DNA from 3 places in the Metabacillus flavus genome. Region 2 is predicted to be linked to each of the others. Evidence: a T-box and tRNA genes for the amino acid it is inferred to sense, from the RefSeq annotation. Region 2 holds a T-box; the other regions hold tRNA genes.
What was found. The T-box of region 2 lies ahead of tyrS (tyrosine--tRNA ligase). A T-box ahead of a tRNA ligase gene usually reads a tRNA of that ligase, here a tRNA-Tyr.

Region 1: it encodes a tRNA-Tyr, which carries the amino acid that the T-box ahead of tyrS (tyrosine--tRNA ligase) is inferred to sense. The anticodon was not compared.
Region 3: it encodes a tRNA-Tyr, which carries the amino acid that the T-box ahead of tyrS (tyrosine--tRNA ligase) is inferred to sense. The anticodon was not compared.

What each region holds. Positions count from the first base shown of each region.
Region 1 is NZ_JAGVRK010000001.1:819,363-826,862, reverse strand. Features, by position in the region: gene J9317_RS04385 (MerR family transcriptional regulator) at 1-209, opposite strand, end outside; gene J9317_RS04380 (MEDS domain-containing protein) at 382-957, opposite strand; tRNA gene J9317_RS04375 (tRNA-Leu) at 1,169-1,249, opposite strand; tRNA gene J9317_RS04370 (tRNA-Cys) at 1,258-1,331, opposite strand; tRNA gene J9317_RS04365 (tRNA-Gly) at 1,339-1,413, opposite strand; tRNA gene J9317_RS04360 (tRNA-Gln) at 1,475-1,549, opposite strand; tRNA gene J9317_RS04355 (tRNA-His) at 1,612-1,687, opposite strand; tRNA gene J9317_RS04350 (tRNA-Trp) at 1,706-1,779, opposite strand; tRNA gene J9317_RS04345 (tRNA-Tyr) at 1,785-1,868, opposite strand; tRNA gene J9317_RS04340 (tRNA-Thr) at 1,885-1,957, opposite strand; tRNA gene J9317_RS04335 (tRNA-Phe) at 2,122-2,197, opposite strand; tRNA gene J9317_RS04330 (tRNA-Asp) at 2,508-2,584, opposite strand; tRNA gene J9317_RS04325 (tRNA-Met) at 2,589-2,665, opposite strand; tRNA gene J9317_RS04320 (tRNA-Val) at 2,827-2,902, opposite strand; tRNA gene J9317_RS04315 (tRNA-Glu) at 3,049-3,123, opposite strand; tRNA gene J9317_RS04310 (tRNA-Ser) at 3,132-3,222, opposite strand; tRNA gene J9317_RS04305 (tRNA-Asn) at 3,229-3,303, opposite strand; rRNA gene rrf (5S ribosomal RNA) at 3,310-3,425, opposite strand; rRNA gene J9317_RS04295 (23S ribosomal RNA) at 3,554-6,480, opposite strand; rRNA gene J9317_RS04290 (16S ribosomal RNA) at 6,725-7,500, opposite strand, start outside.
Region 2 is NZ_JAGVRK010000001.1:2,883,917-2,891,416, forward strand. Features, by position in the region: gene J9317_RS14755 (sensor domain-containing diguanylate cyclase) at 31-1,860, opposite strand; gene rpsD (30S ribosomal protein S4) at 2,201-2,803, shown strand; gene tyrS (tyrosine--tRNA ligase) at 3,182-4,441, opposite strand; T-box leader at 4,498-4,721, opposite strand; gene J9317_RS14770 (transglycosylase domain-containing protein) at 4,844-7,500, shown strand, end outside.
Region 3 is NZ_JAGVRK010000001.1:175,531-183,030, reverse strand. Features, by position in the region: gene J9317_RS01055 (anti-sigma factor family protein) at 87-698, opposite strand; gene sigW (RNA polymerase sigma factor SigW) at 716-1,279, opposite strand; gene J9317_RS01045 (histidine phosphatase family protein) at 1,467-2,018, shown strand; gene rocF (arginase) at 2,063-2,968, opposite strand; tRNA gene J9317_RS01035 (tRNA-Ala) at 3,138-3,213, opposite strand; tRNA gene J9317_RS01030 (tRNA-Leu) at 3,237-3,318, opposite strand; tRNA gene J9317_RS01025 (tRNA-Lys) at 3,334-3,409, opposite strand; tRNA gene J9317_RS01020 (tRNA-Gln) at 3,413-3,487, opposite strand; tRNA gene J9317_RS01015 (tRNA-Tyr) at 3,569-3,652, opposite strand; tRNA gene J9317_RS01010 (tRNA-Thr) at 3,670-3,742, opposite strand; tRNA gene J9317_RS01005 (tRNA-Val) at 3,771-3,846, opposite strand; tRNA gene J9317_RS01000 (tRNA-Glu) at 4,203-4,277, opposite strand; tRNA gene J9317_RS00995 (tRNA-Thr) at 4,293-4,365, opposite strand; tRNA gene J9317_RS00990 (tRNA-Asn) at 4,367-4,441, opposite strand; rRNA gene rrf (5S ribosomal RNA) at 4,450-4,565, opposite strand; rRNA gene J9317_RS00980 (23S ribosomal RNA) at 4,639-7,500, opposite strand, start outside.

The DNA.
Region 1 (7,500 bases), 2.1 Mb from region 2:
TCTATTTCTTCTGCATCCTTTTCTAGAAGCCGTTTCTTAATATCAATTAAATGCATTCCGTCCGCCTTGCACTCTTCTATATAATTCAGCCTCTCAATGGAAGAATGATCATAGTATCGATAATTAGAAGGAGAACGTTCTGCTTTTAGCAGTCCAAGATTTGTATAATGATCAATCGTTCTTTTAGTAACACCGCATCTTTCAGCCAATTCACCAATCTTTAGCTTCTCTTCCCCAACGTGATCACCCCAAACTGTAACGTGATGGTTATGGACTAATTGTATAGGTTACTAGTATGGAAGGCAAGGCAAATGGAGATTGTTAATGGAATGTTCATAAAAGCAAAAAGAAACCTTACAAAACGTAAGATTTCTTTTTAATTTAATCCCCAACAGCATCCTGCTGATTCAAAAGCACAATTTCATCTTCAAGCATTAAACAATCATGGGAATTCAAAAGTGAACCCTTCATATCTTCAGTCAGCCGATCCTTATCGTATCCACAAACAGAAAGCAAATCCATCTCATGCACAGTCTTTTGAGCGTTGACCTCATATGCATCAACCTCATCCTCAATATCCTGTAACTTTCCCCACTCAATATGAGCCCACGTCCGATAAGATTGCTCTGCATCAATAATTGGTTTCACAACCTCCAGAAAATAAGCCACAATGGTCGGCGTATTAAAATCCCCTCGGGAATAGTAAAAATCAAAATTATTCACAAAATGAACCCGGTCCAACTGAGTCCTCGTTAAAGAAGCTTTAACCAGTTCAAATAGCGAAGCAAACATTCGATCATTCTCAATGACAAAGACATGGTCTCCCTGCTCAACTCCTGAGAGAATGTAGGCAGCAGCATTCTTCAAATACGCCTGCGGCTCATCTATTAGGTACAAGATATGCCCGCTTTTATATTCATCTATTTTTTTCTTCATATCCTGAATGGATGTATTCAAGCAAAGGGCTCCTTAAAAAGCAAAGTGTATTCATTTTAATTCTTCCTACCATTCTAACATGTTTGCAAAGAAAAGAATTTAACGAAAGGAAGATTAGGTATATTAACTACATTTATAGAGAAAATGGCCTATGTGTAATTACGATAAGATTAAAGGAAATTTCTTGCTGAAAAAAAAAGACTCCAACGTAATCGTTGAAGTCTTTTTGTGATACCGGTGGCCGGGGTCGAACCGGCACTCCAGAGGAACACGATTTTGAGTCGTGCGCGTCTGCCAATTCCGCCACACCGGCATACAATTTGGAGGCGGCACCCGGATTCGAACCGGGGGTAAAGGAGTTGCAGTCCTCTGCCTTTCCTCTTGGCTATGCCGCCGTACATATGGAGCGGAAGACGGGATTCGAACCCGCGACCCCCACCTTGGCAAGGTGATGTTCTACCACTGAACTACTTCCGCATTTTTCCTCTGTATGTCATTCTATGCAAAAGGAAACGAATCATTTACTTTAAAATAAAAATGGCTGGGCTAGCTGGATTCGAACCAACGCATGACGGAGTCAAAGTCCGTTGCCTTACCGCTTGGCTATAGCCCATCTATGTATGTACTCATTATGTATGTTCATTATACAGCAGCCAATATCTAAAGACAAAAATATGGGGCGACTGATGGGAATCGAACCCACGAATGTCGGAACCACAATCCGATGCGTTAACCACTTCGCCACAACCGCCACATTATCAAATTATATTGGCAGGGGCAGTAGGAATCGAACCCACACCGGAGGTTTTGGAGACCTCTGTTCTACCGTTAAACTATGCCCCTATAAATGGTGGAGGGGGGCAGATTCGAACTGCCGAACCCTAAGGAGCGGATTTACAGTCCGCCGCGTTTAGCCACTTCGCTACCCCTCCACATCAGTGAAGACAGTGCCGGCAAGAGGACTTGAACCCCCAACCTACTGATTACAAGTCAGTTGCTCTACCAATTGAGCTACACCGGCATATAATATTTGTGATATGAACCGTTCCTGCTTGATAAGGTCGCCCAGATCTCAGGGTGTTTAGTCAAGAAGCTGCTCGATCTGTGCGCTGAAGTGATTCCAGGGAGCTTATTCGATCGTGCTCTACCAATTGAGCTACACCGGCATATTATCTAAGTTGATTATGGTGGCTTGGGACGGAATCGAACCGCCGACACATGGATTTTCAGTCCATTGCTCTACCGACTGAGCTACCAAGCCATTTTATTGTTTACGTCAGAACCAAAGTATTTCACTTGCACAATCGCCCAAATCTCAGAAAGCCTATTCAAGCAGCAGCTCGATTTGTGCGCTGATGTTTCGCTTCGCAGCTTATTCGAACGTGCTCTACCGACTGAGCTACCAAGCCATTAAGTTTCGGCTTCCACTAAGCTTCGAATCTCTTCGTCTGCTCCCTCGATCGCATCCTCACGTATTGATATACGCTCCTGTGCTCACTCAGTCGCTTCCTCGACCTTCTCGCTTATTGAAACCCTCTTACATTTTACTTAGATTTGATCGAAAAATCAAATGGCGGTCCGGACGGGACTCGAACCCGCGACCTCCTGCGTGACAGGCAGGCATTCTAACCAACTGAACTACCGGACCATTTTGGTTGCGGGGACAGGATTTGAACCTGCGACCTTCGGGTTATGAGCCCGACGAGCTACCAGACTGCTCCACCCCGCGATAATAAAAAGTATTAAGTTTAGCTATGCTCATAGACAGCGGACTGTCCTCGCCTCAGGAAGTAAAACCAAGCAGCAGCTCGGCGAGTACAACTCGAAGCTTTTTCACGGAAGCATTGCTCGTTGCTCCACCCCGCGGTAATAAAAGTTATTAAGTTAAAATGGTGGAGGATGACGGGATCGAACCGCCGACCCTCTGCTTGTAAGGCAGATGCTCTCCCAGCTGAGCTAATCCTCCATATAGTTTCGGTTTGTGATGAGCGGCGCACTTCGTTGTCGTGTTCGCTCTCTCGACTCCTAGAATTGCTTGCTCCTCCCAACCCTCTTGCAATCATTTTGTTGGGTGATTATAACACCTTTAACTTGCTGCTGATTAAAAACTGTTGGTGACCCGTACGGGATTCGAACCCGTGTTACCGCCGTGAAAGGGCGGTGTCTTAACCGCTTGACCAACGGGCCAGATATTATGGCGGAGAGCGGGGGATTCGAACCCCCGATACGCTTATGACGTATACACGATTTCCAATCGTGCTCCTTCGGCCACTCGGACAGCTCTCCATAATATGGCTCCGCAGGCAGGACTCGAACCTGCGACCGATCGGTTAACAGCCGATAGCTCTACCACTGAGCTACTGCGGAATACCTGCCTGGCAACGTCCTACTCTCACAGGGGGAAACCCCCAACTACCATTGGCGCTAAAGAGCTTAACTTCCGTGTTCGGTATGGGAACGGGTGTGACCTCTTTGCCATAGTTACCAGACAAATTTTAAAAGTGACAAGATTAATTATATAGTTTGAGGAGAAAAAATCAAGACTTTTTTTAATCTTTTTTGTTCACTCAAAACTAGATAACGATTGCTGCACGAGTAAAGCAGCCTTACTTGAATAAAGGTTAAGTCCTCGACCGATTAGTATTCGTCAGCTGCACGTGTCACCACGCTTCCACCTCGAACCTATCAACCTGATCATCTTTCAGGGGTCTTACTCTTGCGATGGGAAATCTCATCTTGAGGGGGGCTTCATGCTTAGATGCTTTCAGCACTTATCCCGTCCGCACATAGCTACCCAGCGATGCCTTTGGCAAGACAACTGGTACACCAGCGGTGCGTCCATCCCGGTCCTCTCGTACTAAGGACAGCTCCTCTCAAATTTCCTGCGCCCGCGACGGATAGGGACCGAACTGTCTCACGACGTTCTGAACCCAGCTCGCGTACCGCTTTAATGGGCGAACAGCCCAACCCTTGGGACCGACTACAGCCCCAGGATGCGATGAGCCGACATCGAGGTGCCAAACCTCCCCGTCGATGTGGACTCTTGGGGGAGATAAGCCTGTTATCCCCGGGGTAGCTTTTATCCGTTGAGCGATGGCCCTTCCATGCGGAACCACCGGATCACTAAGCCCGACTTTCGTCCCTGCTCGACTTGTAGGTCTCGCAGTCAAGCTCCCTTGTGCCTTTACACTCTGCGAATGATTTCCAACCATTCTGAGGGAACCTTTGGGCGCCTCCGTTACATTTTAGGAGGCGACCGCCCCAGTCAAACTGCCCGCCTGACACTGTCTCCCGGCCCGATCAGGGCCGCGGGTTAGAAGTTCAACACAGCCAGGGTAGTATCCCACCAATGCCTCCACCGAAGCTGGCGCTCCGGTTTCCAAGGCTCCTACCTATCCTGTACAAGCTGTGCCAAAATTCAATATCAGGCTGCAGTAAAGCTCCACGGGGTCTTTCCGTCCTGTCGCGGGTAACCTGCATCTTCACAGGTACTATAATTTCACCGAGTCTCTCGTTGAGACAGTGCCCAGATCGTTACGCCTTTCGTGCGGGTCGGAACTTACCCGACAAGGAATTTCGCTACCTTAGGACCGTTATAGTTACGGCCGCCGTTTACTGGGGCTTCAATTCAAAGCTTCGCTTGCGCTAACCTCTCCTCTTAACCTTCCAGCACCGGGCAGGCGTCAGCCCCTATACTTCGCCTTGCGGCTTCGCAGAGACCTGTGTTTTTGCTAAACAGTCGCCTGGGCCTATTCACTGCGGCTCTTCAAGGCTATTCACCCTAAAGAGCACCCCTTCTCCCGAAGTTACGGGGTCATTTTGCCGAGTTCCTTAACGAGAGTTCTCTCGATCACCTTAGGATTCTCTCCTCGCCTACCTGTGTCGGTTTGCGGTACGGGCACCATTTTCCTCGCTAGAAGCTTTTCTAGGCAGTGTGGAATCAGGAACTTCGGTACTTAATTTCCCTCGCCATCACAGCTCAGCCTTAACCAAGGGACGGATTTGCCTATCCCTTGAGCCTACCTGCTTGGACGCGCATATCCAACAGCGCGCTTACCCTATCCTCCTGCGTCCCTCCATTGCTCAAACGGAAAAGAGGTGGTACAGGAATCTCAACCTGTTGTCCATCGCCTACGCCTTTCGGCCTCGGCTTAGGTCCCGACTAACCCTGAGCGGACGAGCCTTCCTCAGGAAACCTTAGGCATTCGGTGGAGGGGATTCTCACCCCTCTTTCGCTACTCATACCGGCATTCTCACTTCTAAGCGCTCCACCAGTCCTTCCGGTCTGGCTTCTCAGCCCTTAGAACGCTCTCCTACCACTGTTCGTAAGAACAGTCCACAGCTTCGGTGATCCGTTTAGCCCCGGTACATTTTCGGCGCAGGGTCACTCGACCAGTGAGCTATTACGCACTCTTTAAATGGTGGCTGCTTCTAAGCCAACATCCTGGTTGTCTAAGCAACCCCACATCCTTTTCCACTTAACGGATACTTGGGGACCTTAGCTGGTGGTCTGGGCTGTTTCCCTTTCGACTACGGATCTTATCACTCGCAGTCTGACTCCCATGGATAAGTCTTTGGCATTCGGAGTTTGACTGAATTCGGTAACCCGATGAGGGCCCCTAGTCCAATCAGTGCTCTACCTCCAAGACTCTTACTATGAGGCTAGCCCTAAAGCTATTTCGGAGAGAACCAGCTATCTCCAGGTTCGATTGGAATTTCTCCGCTACCCACACCTCATCCCCGCACTTTTCAACGTGCGTGGGTTCGGGCCTCCATTCAGTGTTACCTGAACTTCACCCTGGACATGGGTAGATCACCTGGTTTCGGGTCTACGACCACGTACTCAATCGCCCTATTCAGACTCGCTTTCGCTGCGGCTCCGTCTTTTCAACTTAACCTTGCACGTAATCGTAACTCGCCGGTTCATTCTACAAAAGGCACGCCATCACCCGTTAACGGGCTCTGACTACTTGTAGGCACACGGTTTCAGGATCTGTTTCACTCCCCTTCCGGGGTGCTTTTCACCTTTCCCTCACGGTACTGGTTCACTATCGGTCACTAGGGAGTATTTAGCCTTGGGAGATGGTCCTCCCTGCTTCCGACGGGATTTCTCGTGTCCCGCCGTACTCAGGATCCACTCAGGAGGGAACGAAGTTTCGACTACAGGGCTGTTACCTTCTTTGGCGGGCCTTTCCAGACCGCTTCTTCTACCCCGTTCCTTTGTAACTCCGTGTTGAGTGTCCTACAACCCCAGAAGGCAAGCCTTCTGGTTTGGGCTAATCCCGTTTCGCTCGCCGCTACTCAGGGAATCGCTATTGCTTTCTCTTCCTCCGGGTACTTAGATGTTTCAGTTCCCCGGGTCTGCCTTCCAGATCCTATGTATTCAGATCAGGATGCTGCTCCATTACGAGCAGCGGGTTTCCCCATTCGGAAATCTCCGGATCAACGCTTACTTACAGCTCCCCGAAGCATATCGGTGTTCGTACCGTCCTTCATCGGCTCCTAGTGCCAAGGCATCCACCGTGCGCCCTTTCTAACTTAACCTGATAACGGAAGTTATCTTCGTTAGAGCTGAAAACAGATGTCTTCAGACTTGATGTTCTCTTCATACGCAAGCGCAGAAGAAAATCGTAAGGTTACTTGCTTACTCGTGTGAATGTTTGACATTCATATCGTTATCTAGTTTTCAAAGAACAAGTTTATAGAGAGAATGATCTCTCAAAACTAAACAAAATCGAAGTGCGTCCGTTAATTGTGCACCACATAGGTGCTGATAATTCTTCCTTAGAAAGGAGGTGATCCAGCCGCACCTTCCGATACGGCTACCTTGTTACGACTTCACCCCAATCATCTGCCCCACCTTAGGCGGCTGGCTCCCTTACGGGTTACCCCACCGACTTCGGGTGTTGCAAACTCTCGTGGTGTGACGGGCGGTGTGTACAAGGCCCGGGAACGTATTCACCGCGGCATGCTGATCCGCGATTACTAGCGATTCCGGCTTCATGCAGGCGAGTTGCAGCCTGCAATCCGAACTGAGAATGGTTTTATGGGATTCGCTTAACCTCGCGGTTTTGCAGCCCTTTGTACCATCCATTGTAGCACGTGTGTAGCCCAGGTCATAAGGGGCATGATGATTTGACGTCATCCCCACCTTCCTCCGGTTTGTCACCGGCAGTCACCTTAGAGTGCCCAACTGAATGCTGGCAACTAAGATCAAGGGTTGCGCTCGTTGCGGGACTTAACCCAACATCTCACGACACGAGCTGACGACAACCATGCACCACCTGTCACTCTGTCCCCCGAAGGGGAACCTTCTATCTCTAGAAGTGGCAGAGGATGTCAAGACCTGGTAAGGTTCTTCGCGTTGCTTCGAATTAAACCACATGCTCCACCGCTTGTGCGGGCCCCCGTCAATTCCTTTGAGTTTCAGTCTTGCGACCGTACTCCCCAGGCGGAGTGCTTAATGCGTTAGCTGCAGCACTAAAGGGCGGAAACCCTCTAACACTTAGCACTCATCGTTTACGGCGTGGACTACCAGGGTATCTAATCCTGTTCGCTCCCCAC
Region 2 (7,500 bases):
GCCGGGACAATTGTCCCGGCGCTTTTTTAATTATTTTTGAGAATCTGCCTGAACGACCACTTGGTCCTTTCCATTGCTTTTCGCTTTGTAAAGGGCCCTGTCCGCTCTTAAAAACAGCTGTTTGGGCGTATCTGCCCGGTCTGCTTCCCACCAGGAAATCCCGCATGAAACTGTAATAGATGGAGATGTGATCTTTCTTACACGTTTTACAAGGCGGTTCGCAACTGCAATGCCAGACTCGACCTCAACCTGAGGCAGGTAAATCGCAAGTTCTTCTCCGCCCCACCTTGCTCCTACATCATGCTCCCTCACATTGCTTTTAATGATATTCCCTACTTGAATAAGAACCTCATCGCCTGTCTGGTGTCCATACGTGTCATTGATTCTTTTGAAATTATCAATGTCAATTAATATGAATACACCATTTCTTTCCTGGCTCATGGATTGGCGGATCCGCTCGTTTAAATAGTTTCTCGAAAACAGCTTTGTCAGATTATCTGTCTTAACAAGCGCCTCCAGCTCCTCGCGCAGCATTGAATTTGTCAGTGCGAGCGTGGAATGATGAATCAGAGACTGAAGAAGCTTAAAGGTTTCAAATGTAAAATGGTAAGGTGTTTCATGAACGGCAATGGCAAAACCTCTGACCTGCTCATTTTCCATCATCGGAACAGCCATTAGGCATCTGTACAGCCCAGACATGTTTTGGCCGGATAAATTACCTATGAAAATACCTTCCTTCTCATTTATTATCTTAGTCTGGACGAAGGAAAGATAAGACTCGGCTTCGGGAGTAATAAAGAAGCCTGTACTGCCGGGCAAAAGCTGGTAGCTTCCGGATGAATCCTTGTAAAAGAATCCTGCTTCCTGTGCATTAAAGGAATAAATGATCCGTTCCGAAAGGAATTTCATCGTATCTTTCAGCGGCATGTTTTTGTTTAGCTGATGGGATGTTTCATTGATTAGCCTCAGGTCCTCAATTACTTTTCTGGACTGCTGATAGAGCTGGGCATTCTCCATGGCGTTTCCGGCCGCGTTCGCAAGCATCATAATGAATTTAATTTCTGATTCCTTGAGAGGGCTGATTTTATCAGATATGACCTCAAGCACTCCGTATATTCCCTGTCTGCCTTTAAGAGGAACAAATACATGGATATTTTCAGAGGAGGTTCTGTCCATTTTAATGGTGCCCGTTAAAAAAGCTTCCATCGCACTGTCCGTTGACCCTTTTTCATCGAAATATAAATCCTTTGTCGGCAGCTGAAGCCTGCTGTCATTGTCATGAGAGAGAAACAAATAAAATATGTAGGAAGAATACATGCTTTGAAGCGCTTCAATAAGTTCAAAAAGCACCTGATCCTTGTCCATAGATGAATGAAACCGCTCAGTCAGCTCATAAAGATGGGTATGCTTCCTTGAATTCATCACACTCATCTCAATCTCCCTGCAATAAAAAAGAAAATTGCTGCAGGACGTGCTGACAGCCATGAGATCATCTTTAGCAGTCAAATCGGCTCCAATCATCTCAAGAACCGCAAACCATTCTTTTTGAGGATCGCCAATCAGCATTCTGCATTGATCGGTCTTTTTAGAAAAACCATTCTCAAACAATTCTTCCCGATCATCCTGTGAGGAAGCTGCAGGGGTCCTATCAGAAGAAGTGCTAGCGGTAAAATAGGGCAGCAAAGGAACATTTGCAGAATAATAGCAGGAAATTGCTACATGTCCAGCGTTAAATACAGATTTCAATTCGGAGGCCAGCCACCTAGACGCCTTTTCAATTGAATGATCTGCTCTTTCATTATATAAATAGGCAAAAAAACGGCCGTTCAGTGATGCAGCCTTGCTGATAGTTTCTTGCATGTTTGGACCACCCGTTAGATTCCAAATTAAGTAAATTTTAATGATTTTATTATAACATAAAACCAGCTCTTTCCATAGATGAACTTTCCCTGTCAGCCTATCAATTAAACACACTGTTGACATCATCTCTCCAACGTCATATAATGTTCTTTGTTGTGTAAAATATTGCAGCCTCAGAATCGCATAGATGTCCCCATTTTGTTCCCGTGCCTGACACGAGGTGCATCGAGTAACTCCCTGCTGCTGGAGCGAGGATGCATGAAAACATAATGGTCATACATGTAAGGTTCGGTCTGGTTTTTATTTTATACAAAATAAAAACACAAGGAGGAGTCATATAATGTCTCGTTATACTGGCCCTAGCTGGAAACTATCCCGCCGTCTTGGAATCTCTCTAAGCGGTACAGGTAAAGAATTGGAAAAACGCCCTTACGCTCCTGGACAACACGGTCCTGGACAACGTAAAAAACTTTCTGAGTACGGTCTTCAATTGCAGGAAAAACAAAAACTTCGTCACATGTACGGAGTAAACGAGCGCCAGTTCCGCAACACGTTCGTTAAAGCTGGAAAAATGAAAGGGATCCTTGGCGAAAGCTTCATGGCTTTGCTTGAATCCCGCCTTGACAACGTTGTTTACCGTCTTGGCCTTGCGCGCACACGCCGCCAAGCACGTCAATTGGTAAACCACGGACACATCATGGTTGACAACGCTCGCGTTGACATCCCATCTTTCCAAGTTAAAGCTGGTCAAGTTATCACTTTGCGCGAAAAATCCCGCAATCTTGATATCGTGAAAGAAGCTCTAGAAGTAAACAGCTTCGTTCCTGAATACTTGACTTTCGATGCTGACAAGCTTGAAGGAACTTACACTCGTCTTCCTGAGCGTTCTGAGCTTCCAGCTGAAATTAACGAATCTCTTATCGTTGAGTTCTACTCACGTTAATCGATTTGAAGAAAAAACCGCTGAACTTTTGTTCAGCGGTTTTTTTTGTTTTGTTTATTGTTTTTTTCACTCCCCCTCACCTGGATCTCCTCCTTTGATTGTAGACACTAACATGTATAAAGTGACCCTGTAAATTATATGGGGAGCATGGCACAGCGTAATGCACTGACCCTTAATACGGTAATGCGATGGGGGAACAAGCTAAGAGCGCGTCAACCCTTATTACATCTAACTTGAACAGCAACGGGGACGGAGGTTTAGTTCTTTAGCACAGCGGGGGTCAGTGCAAACAAATAAAAAAAACAAAAGGAAAAGGAGCGTTTTCCCCCTTCCCTCTTATCAACAGTCCCATTTTCTCGGGCGCTTTTTTCCAAACTATTAAAATTGTACCATCGTGTACTTCTTTTTCCCGCGTCTGATGATTGTAAATTCATCATCAATCCGGTCATCCGCATGCAGTGCGTAATCCAGTTCCTGCTTGCGCTCGCCATTAATGTAAACTGCCCCATTCGTAATGTCTTCGCGAGCCTGTCTTTTCGAAGGGGAGATGCCGGCTTCAATTAGCAGGTCAATCAGACTGATCTCCTTGCTGCTTGCCTGGTGGGAAGGAACGTCTTTGAAACCTTGTTTAATTTCTTCCCCACTGAGCGCTTTAATTTCTCCGCTAAAAAGAGCTTGGGAAATGCGAATCGCCTGGTCAAGAGCCTCTTGCCCGTGAACCATTGCTGTTACCTCTTCTGCCAAACGCTTATGAGCTGCTCTTTTTTCAGGAGCCTCCTGAACTTCCTTCTCGAGTGCATTGATCTCCTCATGAGTAAGGAATGTAAAGTACTTCAGGTACTTCACCACATCCCGGTCATCTGCGTTGATCCAGAACTGGTAGAACTCGTATGGAGATGTTTTATCACGATCCAGCCAGACAGCTCCGCCTTCTGTTTTTCCGAATTTCGTTCCATCTGCTTTTGTTACTAGCGGAATCGTCAGACCGAACGCTTTGGCCTCTTCTTCTGTTTTGCGGATGAGTTCAAGACCTGCCGTAATGTTCCCCCACTGGTCGCTTCCGCCGATTTGCAGTTTGCAGTGCTCATTCTGGTATAGGCTTAGGAAATCGTAAGACTGCAGAATCATGTAACTGAACTCTGTGAATGAAATGCCGGACTCGATTCTTGTTTTTACAGAGTCTTTTGCAAGCATGTAGTTAATACCGAAATTTTTGCCCACATCGCGCAAAAATTCTATGACATCCATTTTTCCAAGCCAGTCAAAGTTGTTGGCAATGACAGCTGGATTTGCATCTGCTTTAAAATCGAGGAATCTTGAAAGCTGCTCTTTAATGCGGTCGGACCAAAGCTGAACGATGTCCTCTGTATTCAGAGTACGCTCAGCCTTTTTCCCGCTTGGATCACCGATTAACCCCGTTCCCCCTCCAACCAGGGCAATGGGATGGTGGCCAGCCTGCTGAAATCTTTTAAGTGTCAGGATTGGCAGCATGTGGCCAATGTGCAGGCTGTCTGCTGTCGGATCAAATCCGGAGTAAAGTTTAATGGATTCCTTATTCAAAAGTTCCTCGAGTCCTGCTTCATCTGTAATCTGGCTAACAAGACCTCTAAATTTTAAATCCGATAATAGTTCATTCATATGACATACTCCTCTTCATTTTGATGGAAAATAAAAAAGCCCCTTCATTTTAAAAATGAAGGGACGAATTTCGTCGCGGTACCACCCTACTTAAGAATGGTGCACAAAAACCATTCTTCGCTCAATCAAATAACGGCCGTTAACCGTCTTCAGCCGCTAACCGCAGCTTCAGATGCTCATGGAATGTAATTCGCAGTCCTCTTGTGTACTGATTTTCACCGGCCATCAGTTCTCTGAAACAGGGAAGAAGCTGCTACTGTATACCAATCGTTGCTTATTATTCACATATTGAATTTTTACCACAATACAAGCTATTATGTCAAATCTGTTTTTCCGACAAATGATACAAATTTTCAGTTAATTTTGTGTTATAATATTTTTGCTTCAAGGGGGAGGATTGGAATGGAGAAATGGATACAGAAATGGACTTGGGATTCAGCTAAACAGGCAATTTGGAAAAAAAGACTGCGGATTGCTTATGGGGTTCTATGGAATATGACCCTTATTGCCCTTATTCTAATTGGTACTTTCATCATTTTCGCCGGAAGCGCAGGAGCCGGCTATTTTGCCTCGCTCGTAAAAAATGAAGATATTATCAGCTATGATGAATTGAAAAAAGACATCAATAATTATGAAGAAACGACAGAGGTTTATTTTGATAACAATGAGCTGATCGGGATGCTAAGATCGGACCTTTCGAGAACAAAAGTAAAACTTCAAGATATATCGCCTCATTTAAAGGACGCCATTATTGCAACTGAGGATGAATTTTTTTATGAACATGATGGAGTCGTTCCGAAAGCCATCTTCAGAGCACTTTATCAGGAATTTACGAACGCCAATATTCAAAGCGGCGGAAGCACACTGACCCAGCAGCTGATTAAAAATCAAATCCTTACTAATGAAGTGTCTTTTGACCGGAAAGCAAAAGAAATTTTGCTTGCCCTTCGTTTGGAGCGATTTTTCGAAAAAGAAGAAATTCTGGAAGCCTATTTAAATATGGCGGATTTCGGCCGGGATAACTCAGGAAGAAATATTGCCGGAGCCGAAACCGCTGCTCAGGGTATTTTTGGAGTAAGCGCTAAGGATCTGAGCATTGCACAAGCTGCGTTCATTGCGGGTCTGCCGCAAAGCCCCTTTGCATATACGCCTTATACGAATGAAGGGACTCTGAAAAAAGACCTGTCTCCTGGCATCAACCGCATGAAAACCGTGCTCCGCCGGATGCTCAGCGAAAAGGCTATTACGATGAGTGATTATGAAAGCGCTTCTTCAGAAGATATCTCTTCTGAATTTAAAAAGCCTAATGAAAACCGGCATCATCAGCAATATCCTTTTCTGACAGATGAGGTTGAAAAACGGGCAAAAAAAATTTTGATGGAGCATCTCGCGGACGAAGATGGCTTTCTGCCTGAGGACCTTTCCCGTGACTCCAAATTAAAGAGTGATTACCTGACTCTTGCTGATCGTGAGCTAAGACAAAACGGCTACCGCATTCATACAACCATTAAGAAAAACTTATATGAAGCGATGCAGCAAGCAGCAGAAAATTATAAGGATTACGGCACGGTCAACACCGTGCAAAAGAAGAATCCTGATACAGGCAAGCAAGAGTCCGTTAAAGAACCGGTTGAACTCGGCGCTCTGCTGATGGAAAACAAAACCGGAAAGATTCTTAGCTTCGTCGGAGGACGAGATCATGAAAGAGAACAGATTAACCATGCGACTTCAACTCTCAGATCGATTGGTTCAACGATGAAGCCCCTCGTGTTTTACGGACCTGCAATTGAAGAAGGATTTCTGCAGCCGGGCAGCTATGTTGCTGACCTTCCGTATGAGAAAAAACAATTTGATGGCAGCCTCTATAAACCCAGTAACTTCGACCATAAATTTCATGGACTGGTAAGTGCGAGGGAAGCTTTGGCAAGGTCCTATAACGTAGCGGTTGTCAGAGGCTATGATAAGCTGATGCCTTCAAAGCCGATCAAGTATTTGAAGAAGATGGGCATCACATCAATTCCTGACGAAAAAAACGATTTTACTTCTTTTCCTCTCGGCGGGGGCGGTGATGTCTCCGTAGAAGAAAACGTGAATGCCTATTCAACCTTTGCCAACAACGGCAAGTTTATAGATGCATACATGATTGAGAGTATCGAAAGAACAGATGGAACCGTCATTTACCAGCATGAAACGGAGACGGAAGATGTTTTTTCCCCTCAGACCGCCTATTTGACACTGGACATGCTAAGAGATGTGCTTTCAGATGGAACAGCAAAAAGTGTGCCTGGTCTCTTAAATTTTAATGCTGATTGGGCAGGAAAAACAGGAACGAGTCAAGATACAGAGGACTACTGGTTCGTTGCATCCAATCCGAATGTAACGTTCGGGACGTGGATTGGCTATGATACCAATACAACAATCGGTGCTTATCGAGGAAAAAGCTACAGCAGGCGCGGTCAGGAAATATGGTCATCGCTAATGAATGCTGCATACACAAAGAATCCGGAACTGATTGCACCGGAGGAGCCGTTCAAGATGCCAAAAGGAATTGCTGAATTCCCCTATTGCGCACTGTCCGGAGCCCTCCCTTCTGATCTGTGCCGGCAAGCAGGATTGGTAAAATCTGATTTGTTCAATGTAAAATATGCGCCCAGCACTGTGGACGACAGTCTGAAATCAGGAAAGTATATTCTTCAGGATGGTGCTGCCTTCGAAGTGCCTGCCAGTGCCCCGGGAGATTTTGTGTACGAAGGTCCAATGATCAAGAAAGATCTTCTGGAACGGCTGGGACTTCAATCTCCCCGCGATCTTTATAAATATACAAATAATTTGGGAGGTCTAGTGGTCTATTCGGGCAGTAGCTTTGTGGAAGACGGGCTTCCTCCGTCCCAAATTACAGGAGTGTCGATAAGCAGATCTACACTGAACTGGAGCCGCTCCAATAACTCTGATGTCCTTGGATACCGCGTCTATATGTCAACTGGAGGAACCGGCAGCTTTACAAAGATCGCCAGTATATCCAGCTCAGATGGAACAGGCCTCACAATAGGGACATCAGG
Region 3 (7,500 bases), 2.7 Mb from region 2:
AAGGCCACCCTAAAAGATGACCTTTGCATTAGTATATCTGATTTTATCCCCTTCTATTGAAGGATTGGGAAAAAAACTCCTGCCACCTATTGAAACACATCGACCACTTCGCTGCCGAAGGATTTCATTTTATACCAGAGCCAGTCAAACAGCTCGTTGACTTCACTGATATCCCCAGTCACTTCGCCTGCCGCCGCGGTGTATTCTTCCCCGTTAATGACCGTTACATTTCCGTTTACCTTACCGTCAACTTGAAGCGTTCCGTTTCGGACCGTTATATCGCCCTCTACTACTTCTCCCTCAGGTACAGTGACCGTGTTATTTTGAACAATAAGTTTAGGATTTTTCGTTACGCTGAATTGATGATCACTTGACCATGCCGATACAAGACTTCCGCTCATCATGATAACAAATAAAGAGGCCGCCATTAACAGCGGATGTGCCTTAAACCATCTGCCAGCGCCAATTCGTCTTTTTTCCTTCGGCAGATCGGCCATAACCCGTGCCGTAAAATCATCCGAAACGGCAACATGCGATGTGCTTTGTACAAGCGCAATCGTTTTTTTGAGCTCCTGAAAGTGAACTTTACACGCTTCACATTCCTTTAGATGCCCTCTTAATTCTGTTTCTTCCTGGTGATTCGTCTCGTGATCGAGATATTTATGCATCAATGACACAATATGTTCAGCACATGCCATTTTTATTACACCCCACTTTATAAATGCCTCAGCTGTTTTCTGAGTGCTTCCCTTCCTCTGTGTATCCTGGTTTTAACCGTGCCATTCGGAATCTCCAATATTTCGCTGATTTCAATAATGGAAAGCTCGTCGATATACTTAAGCACGATTACACTGCGATACTTATCCGGAAGCTTTAAAATTTCCTTTTGAATCGTTTCCTGCAGCTCAAGCGTCTCCACTTCTTCTTCAGGAAGGGCAATGTCTGCAGCAACCTGTGAATACATAGTTAGCCCCTCTGTCCCTGCTATTTCTGCATCTAAATAATAATCAGGCTTCTTCTTGCGTATGCGGTCGATGGAAAGATTCGTGGCAATCCGGTAGAGCCAAGTGGAAAACTTTTTGTCCAGATCATATCGGTGAATGTTTACATATGCCCTTATAAATGCTTCCTGAGCTATATCTTCAGCCTCGTGGGCATTTCCAAGCATTCTGTAGCACAATTGATAGATCTTATCTTTATAGAGATCAACAATTTCTGCAAAAGCATTTTGATCTCCTTTTATAACCTCTCTTATCCTTTTCTTTACCATAGTCTCCATCTATATTACCCTCTTCTCTTTCACGGGTCTGTAGGAATACGTTCTAAAGACCAAAAGGTTTCATTTTTTCACATAAAATCAGTTTAACAAATTTTTTCCAATATGTAGATGGTAAGTTACACATATTCGGGGAAATAAGTTGGAAAAGTTGGAAGATCGCGAGGATAATAATATACAGGGGGAAAGCATGAAAAAAAAGATCTATTTAATACGTCATTGTAAAGCAAGCGGACAGGATTTAGAAGCTCCATTAACACAGGAAGGAAGAGCACAGGCAGCTTCCTTGGCTGCGTTTTTAGCCGGCAAAAGCATTGATGTGATCTACTCAAGTCCGTTTAAGCGGGCAATAGATTCTGTCCTCCCGATTTCGCGGGCATGCAATTTGGACGTCATACTGGATCAAAGACTCGCTGAGAGAATTCTCTCTATAAAAAACCTGCAGGATTGGATAGACAAACTTTCTCAAACTTTTGAGGATAAAACGCTTGTCTTTGAAGGCGGTGAATCAAGTATGGCTGCAGCCTCAAGAGGATTAGAGGTGATTCAGTCTTTTCTGGATAGCTCTTATCAGACAGCAGCCATCGTCTCTCATGGAAACCTGATTTCCTTGATTCTGAATCATTACGATGAATCTTACGGTTTTGAGCAGTGGAAAGCTCTCTCAAATCCTGATCTATACTTATTGGAATTTGAAGGCTCCATTCCTGATATCAAAAGAGTATGGGAGCATCCAATGTGAAGGACACAAAATGCCCGCTTGATTGAATCAAGCGGGCATAATCGTCATAAAAGCTTTTCTCCAAACAGGGACCCCATTAAGGCTACAGCAACAGATGCTGTCTTGTTTCTCTCATCCAGAATCGGGTTAACTTCTACAAATTCAGCAGACGTTATCATTTCAGATTCAGCCAGCATTTCCATAGCTAAATGACTTTCACGATAGCTGATCCCGCCAATTACAGGTGTTCCTACACCCGGTGCGTCATGCGGATCCAGCCCATCAAGGTCCAGCGACAAATGGACGCCGTCCGTCCGGTCTTTCAGATATTCAATGGTTTCTTCCATAATACGGGTCATTCCAAGACGGTCGACCTCATGCATGGTGTAAACGCGGATTCCCTTTTCTTTGATCAGTTCCCTTTCCCCTTCATCAAGGGAACGGGCACCGATGATCACCACATTCTCAGGCTTAATCTTTGGAGAAAACCCGGCAATGCCTGTTAAAGATTCATCGCCTATTCCCAGACTTGCCGCAAGAGGCATGCCATGAATGTTTCCTGAAGGCGAAGTATCCGCTGTATTTAAGTCCCCGTGTGCGTCATACCAGATAACACCGAGATTTTTATAATTTTTCGCCAGTCCGGCAAGAGTCCCAATCGCGATACTGTGATCTCCGCCTAGTACTAAAGGAAAAGCCCCGGTTTTAATCACTTCGTCTACCTTGGATGCCAGCAGTTCACTGGCTTCTGATACCGCTTTCAAATTTTTCAAATTATATAAAGGTTCTTCCATAGCTTTTTCCCTTTTGCCGATTTTTATATCTCCGCTGTCTTCAATCGTGAAATGGAGATTTTCCAGCCGTTCTACAACGCCTGCATACCGGATGGCACTTGGGCCCATGTCCACTCCTCGTCTTGTTTGTCCCAAATCCATCGGTACCCCAATGATATTGATTTTTTCCGCAGCCATCTGTCTTCCTCCTCTACTCTCTATTCTCCTATTTTACATAGAAGAAGGCCTATGACTCAACTCGACAAAATTATGTATAAAAATACAGAAAATTCTTACAGAACAAGGAAAATGAATGCACAAAAAAAGCCTTACACCATGTGAAAGACAATAAGCAGTTAAATGAAAATGGTGGAGCCTAGCGGGATCGAACCGCTGACCTCCTGCGTGCAAGGCAGGCGCTCTCCCAGCTGAGCTAAGGCCCCTGGATGTTAAAATAATAGTAAGATGCGGGTGAAGGGAGTCGAACCCCCACGCCATAAGGCGCTAGATCCTAAGTCTAGTGCGTCTGCCAATTCCGCCACACCCGCATATTAAAATGTAAATGGTGAGCCATGAAGGACTCGAACCTTCGACCCTCTGATTAAAAGTCAGATGCTCTACCGACTGAGCTAATGGCTCGGATGGCTGGGCTAGCTGGATTCGAACCAACGCATGACGGAGTCAAAGTCCGTTGCCTTACCGCTTGGCTATAGCCCAATGATGTAAAATCCTATTTCAAATTCGTACTATATTAACATGTCCAAACCATTCAGTTTTAAACATCATGATACAGATAAATGGTGGAGGGGGGCAGATTCGAACTGCCGAACCCTAAGGAGCGGATTTACAGTCCGCCGCGTTTAGCCACTTCGCTACCCCTCCACAATAAGAAAAGACAGTGCCGGCAAGAGGACTTGAACCCCCAACCTACTGATTACAAGTCAGTTGCTCTACCAATTGAGCTACACCGGCATATATATAAATCTATCGATAAAATAAATGGTGGAGGATGACGGGATCGAACCGCCGACCCTCTGCTTGTAAGGCAGATGCTCTCCCAGCTGAGCTAATCCTCCAATAGTTTTGGCTTGTGATGAGCGGCGTACTGCGCTGTCGTCTTCACTCACTCCCATCCTCACGCACTTATGTGCGCTCCGGTGGTCGCTCCTTCGACTCCTAGCACTACTTGCTCCTCCCAACCCTCTTGCATTTACTTTGTTTGGTTAGGTTTCGGCTTGTGATGAGCGGCGTATTGCGCTGTCGTCTTCACTAGCTTCCATCCTCACGCACTTATGTGCGCTCCGGTGGTCGCTCCTTCGACTCCTAGCACTACTTGCTCCTCCCAACCCTCTTACACTGGACGGCAATAATCGCTGCTTCGGCTTCCGGTGAGCTTCGCTCTTTTAAGCCTGGTAGCTTGTCCATATGTAAATGGTGACCCGTACGGGATTCGAACCCGTGTTACCGCCGTGAAAGGGCGGTGTCTTAACCGCTTGACCAACGGGCCATATACTTTTTAGTAAGCTTCCAACCGGGCTCGAACCGGTGACCTCTTCCTTACCATGGAAGCACTCTACCTACTGAGCTATGGAAGCATGGCTCCGCAGGCAGGACTCGAACCTGCGACCGATCGGTTAACAGCCGATAGCTCTACCACTGAGCTACTGCGGAACAATATAACCTGGCAACGTCCTACTCTCACAGGGGGAAACCCCCAACTACCATCGGCGCTAAAGAGCTTAACTTCCGTGTTCGGTATGGGAACGGGTGTGACCTCTCTGCCATAATTACCAGATATTTTGTTGAAAGATTGCTCTTTCAAAACTAGATAACGATTGCTGCACGAGTAAAGCAGCCTTACTTGAATAAAGGTTAAGTCCTCGACCGATTAGTATTCGTCAGCTGCACGTGTCACCACGCTTCCACCTCGAACCTATCAACCTGGTCATCTTCCAGGGGTCTTACTCTTGCGATGGGAAATCTCATCTTGAGGGGGGCTTCATGCTTAGATGCTTTCAGCACTTATCCCGTCCGCACATAGCTACCCAGCGATGCCTTTGGCAAGACAACTGGTACACCAGCGGTGCGTCCATCCCGGTCCTCTCGTACTAAGGACAGCTCCTCTCAAATTTCCTGCGCCCGCGACGGATAGGGACCGAACTGTCTCACGACGTTCTGAACCCAGCTCGCGTACCGCTTTAATGGGCGAACAGCCCAACCCTTGGGACCGACTACAGCCCCAGGATGCGATGAGCCGACATCGAGGTGCCAAACCTCCCCGTCGATGTGGACTCTTGGGGGAGATAAGCCTGTTATCCCCGGGGTAGCTTTTATCCGTTGAGCGATGGCCCTTCCATGCGGAACCACCGGATCACTAAGCCCGACTTTCGTCCCTGCTCGACTTGTAGGTCTCGCAGTCAAGCTCCCTTGTGCCTTTACACTCTGCGAATGATTTCCAACCATTCTGAGGGAACCTTTGGGCGCCTCCGTTACATTTTAGGAGGCGACCGCCCCAGTCAAACTGCCCGCCTGACACTGTCTCCCGGCCCGATCAGGGCCGCGGGTTAGAAGTTCAACACAGCCAGGGTAGTATCCCACCAATGCCTCCACCGAAGCTGGCGCTCCGGTTTCCAAGGCTCCTACCTATCCTGTACAAGCTGTGCCAAAATTCAATATCAGGCTGCAGTAAAGCTCCACGGGGTCTTTCCGTCCTGTCGCGGGTAACCTGCATCTTCACAGGTACTATAATTTCACCGAGTCTCTCGTTGAGACAGTGCCCAGATCGTTACGCCTTTCGTGCGGGTCGGAACTTACCCGACAAGGAATTTCGCTACCTTAGGACCGTTATAGTTACGGCCGCCGTTTACTGGGGCTTCAATTCAAAGCTTCGCTTGCGCTAACCTCTCCTCTTAACCTTCCAGCACCGGGCAGGCGTCAGCCCCTATACTTCGCCTTGCGGCTTCGCAGAGACCTGTGTTTTTGCTAAACAGTCGCCTGGGCCTATTCACTGCGGCTCTTCAAGGCTATTCACCCTAAAGAGCACCCCTTCTCCCGAAGTTACGGGGTCATTTTGCCGAGTTCCTTAACGAGAGTTCTCTCGATCACCTTAGGATTCTCTCCTCGCCTACCTGTGTCGGTTTGCGGTACGGGCACCATTTTCCTCGCTAGAAGCTTTTCTAGGCAGTGTGGAATCAGGAACTTCGGTACTTAATTTCCCTCGCCATCACAGCTCAGCCTTAACCAAGGGACGGATTTGCCTATCCCTTGAGCCTACCTGCTTGGACGCGCATATCCAACAGCGCGCTTACCCTATCCTCCTGCGTCCCTCCATTGCTCAAACGGAAAAGAGGTGGTACAGGAATCTCAACCTGTTGTCCATCGCCTACGCCTTTCGGCCTCGGCTTAGGTCCCGACTAACCCTGAGCGGACGAGCCTTCCTCAGGAAACCTTAGGCATTCGGTGGAGGGGATTCTCACCCCTCTTTCGCTACTCATACCGGCATTCTCACTTCTAAGCGCTCCACCAGTCCTTCCGGTCTGGCTTCTCAGCCCTTAGAACGCTCTCCTACCACTGTTCGTAAGAACAGTCCACAGCTTCGGTGATCCGTTTAGCCCCGGTACATTTTCGGCGCAGGGTCACTCGACCAGTGAGCTATTACGCACTCTTTAAATGGTGGCTGCTTCTAAGCCAACATCCTGGTTGTCTAAGCAACCCCACATCCTTTTCCACTTAACGGATACTTGGGGACCTTAGCTGGTGGTCTGGGCTGTTTCCCTTTCGACTACGGATCTTATCACTCGCAGTCTGACTCCCATGGATAAGTCTTTGGCATTCGGAGTTTGACTGAATTCGGTAACCCGATGAGGGCCCCTAGTCCAATCAGTGCTCTACCTCCAAGACTCTAAACCATGAGGCTAGCCCTAAAGCTATTTCGGAGAGAACCAGCTATCTCCAGGTTCGATTGGAATTTCTCCGCTACCCACACCTCATCCCCGCACTTTTCAACGTGCGTGGGTTCGGGCCTCCATTCAGTGTTACCTGAACTTCACCCTGGACATGGGTAGATCACCTGGTTTCGGGTCTACGACCACGTACTCAATCGCCCTATTCAGACTCGCTTTCGCTGCGGCTCCGTCTTTTCAACTTAACCTTGCACGTAATCGTAACTCGCCGGTTCATTCTACAAAAGGCACGCCATCACCCGTTAACGGGCTCTGACTACTTGTAGGCACACGGTTTCAGGATCTGTTTCACTCCCCTTCCGGGGTGCTTTTCACCTTTCCCTCACGGTACTGGTTCACTATCGGTCACTAGGGAGTATTTAGCCTTGGGAGATGGTCCTCCCTGCTTCCGACGGGATTTCTCGTGTCCCGCCGTACTCAGGATCCACTCAGGAGGGAACGAAGTTTCGACTACAGGGCTGTTACCTTCTTTGGCGGGCCTTTCCAGACCGCTTCTTCTACCCCGTTCCTTTGTAACTCCATGTTGAGTGTCCTACAACCCCAGAAGGCAAGCCTTCTGGTTTGGGCTAATCCCGTTTCGCTCGCCGCTACTCAGGGAATCGCTATTGCTTTCTCTTCCTCCGGGTACTTAGATGTTTCAGTTCCCCGGGTCTGCCTTCCAGATCCTATGTATTCAGATCAGGATGCTGCTCCATTACGAGCAGCGGGTTTCCCCATTCGGAAATCTCCGGATCAACGCTTACTTACAGCTCCCCGAAGCATATCGGT